DNA from 3 places in the Nonomuraea sp. AD125B genome. Region 3 is predicted to be linked to each of the others. Evidence: riboswitches for the same ligand, from Rfam matches in the RefSeq annotation. Region 3 holds a riboswitch; each other region holds the start of a gene.
What was found. A riboswitch is a leader RNA that binds a small molecule or an ion and turns the genes downstream of it on or off. The one in region 3 is predicted to bind cobalamin.
Positions count from the first base shown of each region.

Region 1: it holds a riboswitch for cobalamin, as region 3 does, so the genes downstream of both, cobN (cobaltochelatase subunit CobN) here and ACBR40_RS18880 (ribonucleoside-diphosphate reductase subunit alpha) in region 3, are expected to answer to the same signal.
Region 2: it holds a riboswitch for cobalamin, as region 3 does, so the genes downstream of both, ACBR40_RS06185 (CbtB-domain containing protein) here and ACBR40_RS18880 (ribonucleoside-diphosphate reductase subunit alpha) in region 3, are expected to answer to the same signal.

Region 1 is NZ_JBGLOU010000002.1:287,314-291,897, reverse strand. It holds gene ACBR40_RS06225 (precorrin-8X methylmutase) at 1-408, opposite strand, end outside; gene cobG (precorrin-3B synthase) at 405-1,823, opposite strand; cobalamin riboswitch at 1,834-2,041, shown strand; gene cobN (cobaltochelatase subunit CobN) at 2,075-4,584, shown strand, end outside.
Region 2 is NZ_JBGLOU010000002.1:278,678-283,261, reverse strand. It holds gene ACBR40_RS06200 (VWA domain-containing protein) at 1-1,211, opposite strand, end outside; gene ACBR40_RS06195 (histidine phosphatase family protein) at 1,208-1,762, opposite strand; gene ACBR40_RS06190 (CbtA family protein) at 1,767-2,558, opposite strand; gene ACBR40_RS06185 (CbtB-domain containing protein) at 2,567-2,767, opposite strand; cobalamin riboswitch at 2,796-2,934, opposite strand; gene ACBR40_RS06180 (sterol desaturase family protein) at 2,939-4,584, opposite strand, start outside.
Region 3 is NZ_JBGLOU010000006.1:422,098-426,681, forward strand. It holds gene glmS (glutamine--fructose-6-phosphate transaminase (isomerizing)) at 1-1,028, shown strand, start outside; gene ACBR40_RS18870 (SAM-dependent methyltransferase) at 1,098-1,883, shown strand; gene ACBR40_RS18875 (Bug family tripartite tricarboxylate transporter substrate binding protein) at 2,001-2,960, shown strand; cobalamin riboswitch at 2,965-3,160, shown strand; gene ACBR40_RS18880 (ribonucleoside-diphosphate reductase subunit alpha) at 3,250-4,584, shown strand, end outside.

The DNA.
Region 1 (4,584 bases), on a different contig from region 3:
CGCGTTGCCGATCGCCACCACCGCGCCCTCCAGGCGGTCGCGCCACAGCTCAAGGGCGGCGGCGCTGCGGGTGGTGCCGAGCCGTTCGGCCAGCTCGGGCACGCGCGGGTCGCCCAGCGTGCAGAGCACCTCGTTGCCGGCGGGCAGCCTGCGCCTGGTCACGCCCGAGGCGACCATCATGGCGTCGCACAGCACGGGCGCGCCGCCGCGCAGCGCCTCGCGGGCCCGGACGACCGCCCCGGGCGACCAGGCCAGGTCGTCGACGAGGTCGGTCATGCCGCAGGCGTGGATCATGCGCACCGCCACCTGGGCCACCTCGGGCGGCAGGCCCGTGAGGTCGGTCTCGGCGCGGATGGTCGCGAACGAGCGCCGGTAGATCTCGGCGCCGTCGCGGATGTAGTCGCTCAAGGGTGGCGTTCCTCGTATCCGTTCGTGGTCGCGATCAGCTGGACGACCGGGCCGCGCGGCAGGCCGCAGCGGCGCTCGCAGCCCGCCCAGTGGACGGGGGTGGCGGGGGCGCGGTCCAGGCCCTCCACCCAGCGCCGGGCGTCCGCCCGTACGTCGGCGAGGGCCTTGGCGCAGCCGGGACGGCCGGTGCAGGCGGTGACGCCGGCCCAGGGGGAATCAGGGTCGGTGACGAGCCCCATGCCGTCGAGCGCCTTCCCGGCCCGGTCCGCCTCGGCGGGGGAGAGGTCCGGCAGCACGACGGTCCGCCAGGGCGTCAACCGCACGGCGTGACCGGTGTCCGCGAGCGCCAGGGCCTGGCCGGACGTCAACCGCCCAAGCGGCACGACGGCCTCGACGGCCACCCGCCCGTCCCGCTGCACCATCCGGCCCGCCGCTGGCCTGCCTGCACGGGGCGACGGGAGGCGGTCGGGACCGGGCAGCCGACGGGCCGGGGCTAGAACAGGAGGATTCGCGCCGCCGCCCAGGCGGGCCAGGTCCGGGACGGGCGGGTTTGCGCCGCCGCTCGGGCGGGCCGGGGCCGAGAGGGGCTGGTTCGCGTCGTCGGGCAGGCGGGCCGAGTCCGGGACGGGCTGGTACGCGCCGCCGCGCAGGCGGGCGGCGATTCGGGCCGGGCCGTCGTCCAGCTCGCGGACGCGCCAGGCGCGGTCATCGCCGGAGGGCAGCTCGTCGAGGAACGCCTCGGCGGCGTCGATCATGAGCGCGATCGCCGCGTCCGGCCCGGCGGTCAGTCCGGTGTCAGTTCCGGCGAGGAGCAGTCTCCCGGCCGCCGCGTGCGAGACGTCCGCGCCGAGCGCCGTCGCCGCATACGTGACGTCCGAGACGCCCGCGCCGAGCGCCGGCGTCGCATCCGAGGTGTCCGTGCCGAGCGCCGTCGCCGCGTACGTGACGTCCGCGCCGAGCCCGGCCACATCCCCCGTGCCGTCGTCCAGGGCGAACAGGAAGCGTCCCGGTAAGCCGGCCAGCCGTGGCCGCGCGCACAGGGCCAGGTCGAGGGCGTGGGCCATGGCCAGCACGTCCACCAGCCCGTCCGGGCCGCGTCCGCTCAGCGGTGAGGCCACGATGTTGCGGACCCGCTCGTGCGCGGGCGACGGCAGCAGCCCGGCCGTCGCGATCCGCCGGGCGAAGACGTCCGGCGATCGCAGGCCCCGCACCTGGACGTTGGCCCGCGACGTGAGCTCGATCACGTCCGCCCCCAGCTCGGCCGCGCAGGCGGCGAGCACGCGGAGCTGCGCGGCCGACACCGCGCCGCCGGGCAGGCGCACGCGGGCGAGCGGGCCGTCGGCGGCCTCGTGCACCTGCAGCGCCCCCGGACAGGCATCGGGACGCGTACGTCCGGGAAATTCACCTACGGGCACGAAGGGATCGTAACGCCACTTCTGAGGCGGGTCGCTCCTGCCGTAAGCTTCGGCGTAGGCGATGGCAAAGGGAGGAAGCCGGTGCGAATCCGGCGCGGTCCCGCCACTGTGACCGGGGAGCGAACCCCACCACAAGGCCACTGTCCGGCGACGGGCGGGAAGGCCGGGGTGAGCGTCGATCCGGGAGCCAGGAGACTCCTGCCGTCGCAACACCCGCGACCGGGGCGAGGACCCCGAGGGAGGAACGCGCCGTGCCTGGCGACAGCCGTACCGTCCTGCTGCTCTCCACCTCCGACACCGACCTGCTGAGCGCCCGCGCCTGCGGCGCGGACTACCGTCTGGGCAATCCGGCCCGGCTGACCGCCGAGGACCTGCCCGGCCTGACGGAGGGGACCGATCTCGTCGTGGTGCGCCTGCTGGGCGGGCGCCGGGCCTGGGAGGAAGGGCTGGACGCGCTGCTGGCCGGGCCGCGCCCCGTCGTGGTGCTGGGCGGCGAGCAGGCGCCCGACGCCGAGCTGATGGAGCTGTCCACGGTCAGCGGCGGGGTGTGCGCCGAGGCGCACGCCTACCTGGCCCACGGCGGGCCGGCCAACCTGGCGCAGCTGCACGGGTTCCTGTCCGACACCGTCCTGCTGACCGGGCACGGGTTCGAGCCGCCCGCCGCCGCGCCCACCTGGGGACGGCTGGAACGCCCTGCCCGCTCCACCGGCGGCCCCGTGGTCGGGGTGCTCTACTACCGGGCGCACCACATGGCGGGCAACACCGCGTTCGTCGAGACACTGTGCGCCGCCGTCGAGGACGCGGGCGGGCAGGCGCTGCCGATCTTCTGCTCGTCCCTGCGCGCGGCCGAGCCGGAGCTGCTCGACACGCTGCGCGCGGCGGACGCGCTGGTCGTCACGGTGCTGGCGGCGGGCGGCTCCCGTCCGGCCACCGCCGGCGCGGGCGGCGACGACGAGGCATGGGACGTCGGCGCGCTGGCCGGGCTCGACGTGCCGATCCTGCAGGGGCTCTGCCTCACCACCACGCGCCAGGCGTGGGAGGAGAACGACGACGGCCTGTCGCCGCTGGACGCCGCCTCCCAGGTGGCGATCCCCGAGTTCGACGGGCGGATCATCACGGTGCCGTTCTCGTTCAAGGAGATCGACCCCGACGGGCTGACCGTCTACGTCGCCGACCCCGAACGGGCCGCCCGGGTGGCGGGCATCGCGGTGCGCCACGGCCTGCTGCGGCACACGCCGCCCGCCGCGCGGCGGCTGGTGGTGATGCTGTCGGCGTACCCGACCAAGCACTCCCGCGTCGGCAACGCCGTCGGGCTGGACACCCCCGCGAGCACCGTACGGCTGCTGGCCCGGCTCGCCGAGGCCGGCTACGACCTGGGCGACGGCTTCCCCGGCGTGGCCGAGCAGGACGGCGACGCGCTCATCCACGCGCTGATCGCCGCCGGCGGCCAGGACCAGGACTGGCTGACCGAGGAGCACCTGGCGGGCAACCCGGTCCGCATCTCAGCCGCCTCCTACGAGCAGTGGTACCGCACCCTGCCCGCGGAGCTGCGGGAGGCGATCGAGCGGCACTGGGGGCCGCCGCCGGGCGAGCTGTTCGTGCACGAGGGCGAGAACGGCACCGACATCGTGCTGGCGGCGCTGCGGGCCGGCAACCTGGTGGTGATGGTGCAGCCGCCGCGCGGCTTCGGCGAGAACCCCATCGCCATCTACCACGACCCCGACCTGCCGCCCAGCCACCACTACCTGGCCGCCTACCGCTGGCTGTCGGCCGAGTTCGGGGCGCACGCCATGGTGCACGTCGGCAAGCACGGCAACCTGGAGTGGCTGCCGGGCAAGTCGGCGGGCCTGTCGGCGGCCTGCGCCACCGACGCCGCCATCGGCGACCTGCCGCTGATCTACCCGTTCCTCGTCAACGACCCGGGGGAGGGCACGCAGGCCAAGCGGCGCGCGCACGCCGTGCTCGTGGACCACCTGGTGCCGCCGATGGCCCGCGCCGACACCTACGGCGACATCGCCCGGCTGGAGCAGCTGCTGGACGAGCACGCCACGATCGCCGCGATGGACCCGGCCAAGCTGCCCGCGATCCGGGCGCAGATCTGGACGCTGATCCAGGCCGCGCGGCTGGACCACGACCTGGGGCTGGCCGACCGGCCGCACGACAGCGAGTTCGACGACCTCATCCTGCACGTGGACGGCTGGCTGTGCGAGGTGAAGGACGTCCAGATCCGCGACGGCCTGCACGTGCTCGGCCAGGCGCCGACCGGGCAGGTACGCGTCGACCTGGTGCTGGCGATGCTGCGCGCCCGTCAGATGTGGGCGGGCCGGGAGACCCTGCCCGGCCTGCGCGAGGCCCTCGGCCTGGCGGAGGACGGCACGGCGGGGCTGGGCGAGGTGGACCGGGCGGAGTCGGTCGCCCGCGCCCTGGTCGAGGCCATGGAGGAACGCGGTTGGGTGCCCGAGTCGGCACCCGAGGTCGCCCGCGCGGTGCTGGGGGGCGCGCCGGAGGTGGGGTCGGAGGTCGCCCGTACGGCGTCGGGCGGTGCCCCGGAGGTGAGGTCCGCGGTCGCCCGCGCGGCGCTGCACGACGTGCCGCCGGAGCGGGTGGAGCTGGTGGCGCGGGTGCTCGCCTTCGCCGCCACCGAGATGGTGCCGCGCCTGGCCCGCACCACCGACGAGCTCGACCACGTCCTGCACGCCCTGGACGGCGGCTACGTGCCCGCAGGGCCCAGCGGCTCGCCGCTGCGCGGCCTGGTCAACGT
Region 2 (4,584 bases), on a different contig from region 3:
GCGTCCGCAGGCGGTGGCGAGGTTCCCGCCGAACCACGGCCGTCGCCGCCGGGGCCGCGACGGTCGTTGCCAGGACCGCCGTCGCCGCCCGGACCGCTGCCGTCATCGCCCGGACCGCCGGCGCTGTTCCCTGGACCGCTGCCGTCGTCGCCCCGGCCGCCGCCGCCGTCATCGTCGCCGGGCCCGGGTTCGTCGTCCCCCGCCGTACGCTCCAGCAGCTCCTCAAGCAGCCGCTCGTCCAGCCCCGGCGCGTCGAACGGGTCGCGCCGCCTGCGATGCGGCAGCGACAGCCGGGCCGCCGCCCGCACGTCCTCGGTGGTCACGGCGTCACGCCCCTGCCAGGCGGCGTGCGCGATCGCCGAGTTGGCCGTCACCAGGTCCGCGCGCAGTCCGTCCACCTCGAACGCCGCGCACACCGTCGCGATCTGCCGCAGCCGCGCGTCCGGCAGCCGCACGCCGGGCACGCGGGCGCGGGCGGCGGCGATCCTGGCCGCCAGCGCCGACTCCTCCGCCGCCCAGCGGGCCGCGAACGCCGCCGCGTCCGCCTCGAAGGCCAGCCGCCGCCGCACCACCTCGGCCCGCTCCTCCGGGTCCCGTGACGCCCGGACCTCGACCGTCAGGCCGAACCGGTCCAGGAGCTGCGGGCGCAGCTCGCCCTCCTCCGGGTTCATGGTCCCCACCAGCAGGAAGCGGGCGGCGTGGCGTACCGACACGGACTCGCGCTCGACGTAGCACGTCCCCAGGGCGGCGGCGTCGAGCAGCAGGTCCACGAGGTGGTCGTGCAGCAGGTTCACCTCGTCCACGTACAGCACGCCGCGGTGAGCGGCGGCCAGCAGGCCGGGCTCGAACGCCTTCACGCCCTCCGTCAGCGCCCGCTCCACGTCGAGCGAGCCGGCCAGCCGGTCCTCCGACGCGCCCACGGGCAGCTCCACCAGGGCCGCCGGACGTTCCACGCCCTCGGCCCCCGGCTCGTGCGGCCCGTCCGGGCAGCCGGGGTCGGGCGCGGCCGGATCGCAGGCGAACCGGCACCCCGGCACCACGGCCACCGAGGGGAGCTGGGCGGCCAGCGCCCGTACGATCGTGGACTTCGCCGTTCCCTTCTCCCCGCGTACGAGCACCCCGCCCACCCGGGGTGAGACCGCGTTCAGCACCAGCGCCAGCTTCAGGTCGTCGAGGCCGACGACGGCGCTGAACGGATAGGTGACGATCAAGACTTCCAGACCTTCCGGTTGACATGGGCCACCCGCCAGCCGTCGCGCGTGACGACCAGCTCGGTGGTGGACAGGGGCGCCACATCGAAACGGGCGGTGGCCCGCGGGCCCAGCCCGAGGGCGTGACCGAGCGCCGCCCGGATGGCGCCGGCGTCGCAGACGGCGACCGCCTCGGGCTCGTCCCGTGCCGCTTCGAGCCAGCCGGCGACCCGGACGGCGAGCGCGGCCAGGGACTCGCCGCCGTGCGGGGCGGCGTCCGGGTCGGTCAGCCAGCTCGCCAGCGCCTCCGGCTCCTCCCGCGCCACCCGCTCGTACGGCAGGCCGCGCCACCGCCCGCAGTCCGCCTCCCGCAGGGCCGGAGCCTCACGTGGCTCCAGCCCCAGAGCGGCGGCGGTCCGCCGGGCGGCCCTGGCCGGGGCCACCCACGCGGGGAGCGCGGCGAACCCCAGCGCGGCGGCCCTGGCCAGGCTCGCCTCGTCGGCGTCGTCCTCCTCGCGGGGGAAGCACGCGGCCCGCATGCCCGGCGTCGTGGCGTGCCGGACGAACAGCACCCGCTCAGCCCGGCACGGCGAGGGGCGCGGGAGCCGCCGCGCGCCGCGCCACCCGGTCGCTCGCCCAGCCGAACAGCACGCCGAACGCCGTCCAGAAGACGAGCTGGGTGCCGAGCGAGGCGAGCCTGAACTGCCACAGCAGCGTGGCCGGGAAGCCGTCGGGCACCTCGTCGACCGCCGGCAGCAGCCACCAGGCGGCGGCCACGGGCACGAGGAAGGCGGCCACCGCCGCCACCCACCGTGCCCAGTCGTCCCCGGTGGTGACCCGGCGGGCCGTGGCCACCGCGATCGCCGTCGCGGCCAGCCCCACGAGGATCATCACCACGTAGAGCAGGGTGCGGCTGTCGATGGTCTCCGGGTCGCCCACCGCCGGTGGGTTGGCCGGATATTTCACGAAGGGAACCAGGATGACCGCGCCGAACGCCGTCCCGGCGGCGGCCAGCGCCAGCCGCCCGTCCGAACGCGGCCCGACCCGCCCGCGCAGGCCCGCGAACACCAGGGCGAACACGCCGCCGACGGCCAGCCCGTAGAGCCCGGTGGCCAGGAAGAGCGCGGCCTTCTGCGCCGGCCTGCTGACCGCGGCCCCTTCGCCGTGGTCGTGCGCCGCCTCCCCGGCGGTGTGGTCGTGCGCCGCCTCCTCGGCGGCGTGGTCGTGCGCGGCCGTCCCGGCGGCCGCCTCCTCCAGGGCGATCGCGTCATCCACGCGAGGCTCGCCGAAGACGAAGGCGAAGCCGCCCGCGACGAGTCCGGCCAGCAGCCCCATGAGCAGGCCCCTGACCAGGAGAGTGCGTACCACCCCGCCCCCTAGTGGCAGGGCACGCCGAGCAGATGCCGCCCGTCGTGCATGAGTTCGTGCAGGAATGCTCCCGTCTGGGAGATGGCGCCGTTGTCCATCAGGACGAGGTACGCCACGAGCAACAGCACGGGCACGGCCAGCAGCCAGGGCCGCAGGCGCGGGAAGGGAATGGACGACGGAACGGACGACGGGCTGGACAACCCGCTCATGTGAGCCTCCTCAGGGTGACGCGTCCCATGTTGCGAGGTCACGGTCGCCAAGCGACCTGGCTCCCGGGATCAACGTCCCGGATACAGTGGCGCGTCCGCACCGGCATCTCACCGGATTTCCCTTGGACAACCGTGAAATCTCCCGGAACGTATCCTTTTCTCCCGTTCGCGTCAATGCGTCCCCGGGGCGGGCAGGTCGGCGTGGCAGGCGCCGGAGGCACGGAAGGGCTCGGCGAGCTGGGCGAGGTACGCGGTGGGGTAGTCGGGCTTGGCCGCCATGCCGAGCTGGTCGGAGGTGAAGCGGCGGGCGGGGTCGTAGGAGAAGGTGCCGAGCAGGTGATCCCAGGTCAGGGTGAACAGGCCGAAGTTGACGTCGCCGATCCCGGCCCACTTGAGATGGTGGAAGCGGTGGCCCTCGTTGAGCGCGAGCACGTACGTGAGCGGGCCGACGCGGTAGTCGGCGTTGGAGTGCTGGAGCAGCAGTTGCACGGCGACGGCGACGGCCAGGGCGGAGGCGACATCGACCGGCAGGCCGACGAGGATGAGCGGGGCGACGCCGGCGCCCATCTCCACGGTCTGGTGCAGGGGGTGCTTCATCAGCCCGTTGAAGCCGTAGAAGCGCTTGACGGAGTGGTGGACGGCGTGGAAGCGCCACAGCACGCCGATCTTGTGGCTCGCGTAGTGCGTCAGGGTGATGCCGAGGTCGGCGATCAGGACGGCGGCCAGGACCTGCAGCGCGAAGGGCCATGAACGCGGCCACAGGTCGGCGACCGTGACGGTGGCCGCCAGCAGCGGGATGACGCCGACGCTGACGAGCAGCAGCAGCTCGTTGACCGCCGCGTGGGCGACGTCGCGGGCGCCGTCCCCGGCCGGGCTGTTCCATTCGGCCTCGTACGGCAGGGCGCGTTCGGCCGCGAAGGAGCAGCCGATCGCGGCCGGCAGCAGGCCGACCAGCCAGAGCTTGGAGGCGCCGGAGGCGGCCAGCGCGATGGCGGCGCCGTTGACGCCGAGCAGCATGAACGGGACATATCCATAACGGATGACTGTGCGGTGCATGCCGATCAGCCTCGCGGCGGCCGGCCGTCCGGGGCTTGGACGGATCCGCTGTCTTACCGCCCGCACGAGGTGGATGAGCTGGGAGGGGGCCAGGCCGAACATCTCGTGGCAGACCCGGGTCAGGTGGGAGCCGTCGGCGAAACCCGCGCCGTGCGCGGCCTCGGTCAGCGTGGCGCTGTCGCGGGCCAGCTCGATGGCGCGGCGCAGCCGGGCCCAGCGCACGTAGACCGGGTAGGGCAGGGCGAGCTCGGCGGTGAACAGATGGCCGAGGCGGCTGGCCGACAGGTGGACGGCGCCGGCCAGGTCGGTGAGCCGGACGGGGCCGGCCAGCAGCTCCGGCAGCAGCTCCAGCGCTCTCCGCAGCGCCGGGTGGCGCGGGCCCGGGACCGGGGCCGTCCAGGCACGTACGAGCGCGGCCGGATCGCGGGACTCGTCGCCGGCCGGCACCAGGGCGTGCGCCGCGTCCACCCAGGCGCCGACCCGGTCGCGGCCCGGCCAGGCCGCAGCGGTGAGCAGGTGGCGGCCCGCGCCGCCGGCCGGATCGAGATAGAGCATGTCGGCGCGGGCGCCGGGGCCGCCGCGCACGGCGTGCCTGGCGCGCGGCGGAATGATCGCCGCCCGCACCCGGCGGCGGATGTGGTGGGCGTCGGCCAGCTCCACCGTCCCGGCGGTCACGATGAGGACCTGGAGGGCGGCGTGCGCGTGCGGCTCGGTGGCGCCGACCTCGCCGCTGAAGGCGAGCCAGCCCGGCCGCAGCATAG
Region 3 (4,584 bases):
GGACGATGTCCGGCCGGCTCGACGAGCGCTTCCATGTCGCGCACCTCGGCGGGCTCAACATGGACGCCCGCGAGACCCGCTCGTTCCGCCGGGTGAAGATCATCGGCTGCGGGTCGGCGTACTACTCGGGCCAGATCGGCGCGCAGCTCATCGAGGAGCTGGCGCGCATCCCCGCCGACGCCGAGCCGGCCAGCGAGTTCCGCTACCGCAACCCGGTCGTGGACCCCGACACGCTCTACGTCGCGATCAGCCAGTCCGGCGAGACCTACGACACGCTCGCCGCCGTCCAGGAGCTCAAGCGCAAGGGCGGCCGGGTCATCGGCATCGTCAACGCCGTGGGCAGCGCCATCGCCCGCGAGGTGGACGGCGGCATCTACCTGCACGCCGGGCCCGAGGTCTCGGTCGCCTCGACCAAGGCGTTCACCTCCACGGCGGTCGCCTTCGCCCTGCTCGCGCTGCACCTCGGCCGGGTGCGCGACCTGTCGCCGGCCGACGGGCGGCGCATCGTGGAGGGCCTGCGCCGGCTGCCCGGCCAGATCGCCGAGATCCTCACCCAGGGCGACAAGATCGCCGAGCTGGCCCGCAAGTACGCCGGCCACCCGAGCATGATGTTCGTCGGGCGGGTGCGCGGCTACCCGGTGGCCAGGGAGGGCGCGCAGAAGCTCAAGGAGATCTCGTACGTGCACGCCGAGGCCTACCCGGCGAGCGAGCTCAAGCACGGCCCGCTCGCGCTGATCGGCCCCGAGATGCCGACGGTCGCGATCGTCCCCGACGACGAGCTGCTGGACAAGAACCTCACCACGCTCGGCGAGATCCGCACCCGCGGCGGCCAGGTGCTCATGGTCGGCCACCGGGAGCCGGACACCAAGCTGGCCGACGACGTCATCGTGATCCCGAAGAACGAGGTCGAGCTGGACCCGATCCTGCTCACCATCCCGCTCCAGCTCCTCGCCTACCACGCCGCGGTCGCGCTGGACCGGGACGTCGACAAGCCGCGCAATCTAGCCAAGAGCGTTACTGTTGAGTAATTGACTCCAATTAAGCCACATTTCGCTCTGGGTAGTGTTATCTGGGGCCGGACAGCATAAATTCGATACGTGCGGCAGTTCGACCAGCAACGGCCCAATCTCGCACGCATGTACGACTACATGCTCGGCGGGACGGACAACTTCGCGGTCGACCGCCTGGCCATCGAGCAGCTCGCCGAGCTGGTCCCGGAGGCGGTCCCGCTGGCCCGCGCGAACCGGGCCTTCCTGCAGCGTGCCGTGCGCTACGTCGCCGCCGCCGGGATCGACCAGTTCATCGACCTGGGCAGCGGGCTGCCGACCCAGGGCAGCGCGCACGAGGTGGCGCCCGGCGCCCGGGTCGTCTACGTCGACCACGACCCCGTCGTGGCCGCCCACGCCAAGGCCCTGCTCACGAACGTGGGCAGGGCCGTCTGCGTCGAGGCCGACCTGCTGGACGCCGACGACGTGCTGGCCAAGGCCGGTGACTTCCTCGACCTGGACCGGCCGGTCGCCGTCCTGCTGGTGTCGATCCTGCACTTCCTGCCCGACTCCGCCCAGCCGGGGCGGGCCGTGGCCCGGCTGCGCGAGCGGGTCGTCCCCGGCAGCTTCCTGGTGATCAGCCACGCCACCACGATGGGACGGCTGGGGGACGAGGAGGTCCCCCGCGGCTACCGGGGCTCGTCCGGGAGCGGGGGAGCGGACCGGCGGCCGTCCGAGATCCGGCGCTTCTTCGGCGAGTTCTCCCTTGATCCGCCCGGACTGGTTCAGGCCGTCGACTGGCGGCCGGACCGGCCGAAACTCGTGGGCGATTGGGCGCTGCCGTCGTCGCTCATGGCGGGCGTGGCCCGGAAAATCGATCATTCCACTTCCGCCTAAAAAGCGACATTTCACCAAATTTCGGCTGGTGGGATGTGTCGCCTATATGTGTATCTCTGCGTAATGTGTGAATAACTGTAGGTAAGGGGGATTCGCGGAGCTTCGGGGGAGAGACACATGCGCCGTCGACGTTTCCTGGCAAGCCTGCTGGCCGCGTCCGGCACGGCGGTGCTCGGCGGCTGCGGCGCCTGGCAGGCCGGCGGCGGCCCCGGCCGATCGGGGCTGCGGGCGCGGTTCGTCATCAACCCGGCCGCCCGCCGCTGGAGCGAGGTCGGGCGGGCGCTCGCCGGCGCGGCCCGCGCCGCCGGGTACGAGACCGGCACCGGCACCAAGGTCACCGTGAGCGGCCTGTCCGCGATGACCGCCGCCGAGCTCAACAACGGTCAGACCCTGCTCGACCTGGCCACCCCCCTCGCCCGGCTGGCCGGCGACGTCGAGGTCGTGGTCGTGCCCGGCGACTCCCGCTTCAAGGACTTCGAGGGCTTCGCCGCCCAGTTGCTGGCCAGGCCCGGCGCCACGCCGCTGGCCGGCGGCCCGCAGGGCGCGCCCGACCACCTGCTGTTCGGCCTGATCGCCAAGGGTATCGGCGCCGACGCCCGTCAGGTCGACTACACCGGCTATCCCGGCAGCCAGGAGGTCGTGACCGCCCTGCTGTCCGGCAAGGCCGCGGCGGCCACCGGGGCGCTCGCCGACTGGCGGGAGGGCCTCGCCCGCGGCCGGCTCCGGGCGCTCGCGGTCTCGTGCGCCCACCGGGTGCCCGAAGTGGACGCGCCGACGCTGCTGGAGTCCGGCGTACGGGTCGACTTCACCGACTGGACCGCCGCCTTCGGTCCCGAAGAGATGCCGGACGAGAGCCGCGACGCGGCCGTGCGCATGTGCGAGGAGGCGACCTCCTCCACCCGCTGGCTGGCCGCCTGCCGCGCCGCCGGCTGGGTCTCGATCCCGCTCGGCGGCGACGACTTCGTGCTGTGGCTGGCCTCCGAGGTCGAGCGCACCCGGGCCGTGCTCCATGACCTGGGGCTGATCAACTCGGCGCGAGCCACAACCTGTAGGGGCAGTTGCGGGAACGGCCACTAGATGTAGGATCCAGGTCGTCGCTGGTTCGCCCCTCGGGGCGGAGTGAAAGGGAACCCGGTGCGATTCCGGGGCTGCCCCGCAGCGGTGAGCGGGAACGACCGCCGTCATGAGCACTGGAGTGATCCGGGAAGCGACGGCCAGTAGGAGCCGATGAGGCGTGCCCGCGAGCCCGAAGACCTGCCCGCGACGTGACCGTCCATGGCCCCGAGGGAGGGCCGGCGGGGCGACGTGGCCTGCCCGCGTGGCTCTGGCGTGCCCTTCCCCGGGAATGAGCTCGCGAGGAGAGCACGTGACGCAGACCGTCGAGGCCGCCAGGCACCTGGACGCGGCCGGTCGCCGGCTGGCCATCGAGGAGGCCGCCGCCCGGGTGATCACGGACCCGGAGAACTCACGGGTCGCCGCCCGGCTGCTGGCCGAGGAGATCGCCGAGGAGGCGGCCGGGCAGGGAGTGCGCGCCTTCTCCGAGTCGGTGGCCGCCTGCCACGCGGCCGGGCTGCTCCAGGACCGGCTGGCCGCGTTCGTCGCCGAGCACGCCGCCGAGCTGGACGCCCTCGTCGACCCGGCGGCCGACGACCGTTTCGAGTATTTCGGCCTGCGCACCGTCCACGACCGTTACCTGCTGCGTCACCCCGAGACCCGGGCGGTGCTGGAGCGGCCGCAGCACTTCTTCCTGCGCGTCGCCTGCGGGCTCGCCGAGACCGTGGCGGAGGCGGCCGAGCTGTACCGGCTGATGTCGACGCTGTCGTACCTGCCCAGCTCGCCCACGCTGTTCAACTCCGGCAGCCGGCGTCCGCAGCTGTCGTCGTGCTTCCTGCTCGACTCGCCGCGCGACGAGCTGGAGGCCATCTACGAGCGCTACGGCCAGGTCGCCCGCCTGTCCAAGTACGCCGGCGGCATCGGCATCTCCTGGACCAGGGTCCGCTCGCGCGGCTCGCTGATCCGCGGCACCAACGGCCACTCCAACGGCATCGTCCCGTGGCTGCGCACCCTCGACTCCTCGGTGGCGGCGGTCAACCAGGGCGGCCGGCGCAAGGGCGCGGCCTGCGTCTACCTGGAGACCTGGCACGCCGACGTCGAGGAGTTCCTGGAGCTGCGCGACAACACCGGCGAGGACGCCCGCCGCACCCACAATCTCAACCTGGCCAACTGGGTGCCGGACGAGTTCATGCGCCGGGTCGAGGCCGACGAGGTCTGGTCGCTGTTCGACCCGAAGGAGACGCCCGACCTCACCGACCTGTACGGCGAGGAGTTCACCGCGGCCTACCGCGCGTACGAGGCGGCCGGCCGCTTCGTCCGGCAGATCCCCGCCCGCACCCTCTACGGCCGGATGATGCGCACCCTCGCCCAGACCGGCAACGGCTGGATGACCTTCAAGGACGCCGCCAACCGCACCTCCAACCAGACCGCCCGCCCCGGCAACGTCATCCACCTGTCGAACCTGTGCACCGAGATCCTGGAGGTCACCAGCGACGGCGAGACCGCCGTCTGCAACCTGGGCTCGGTCAACCTGGCCGCCCACCTGGCGGAGGGCGACCTGGACTGGGAACGGCTGCGCGGCACCGTACGCACCGCCGTGCGCTTCCTCGACCGGACCATCGACCTCGGCTTCTACCCGACGCCCGAG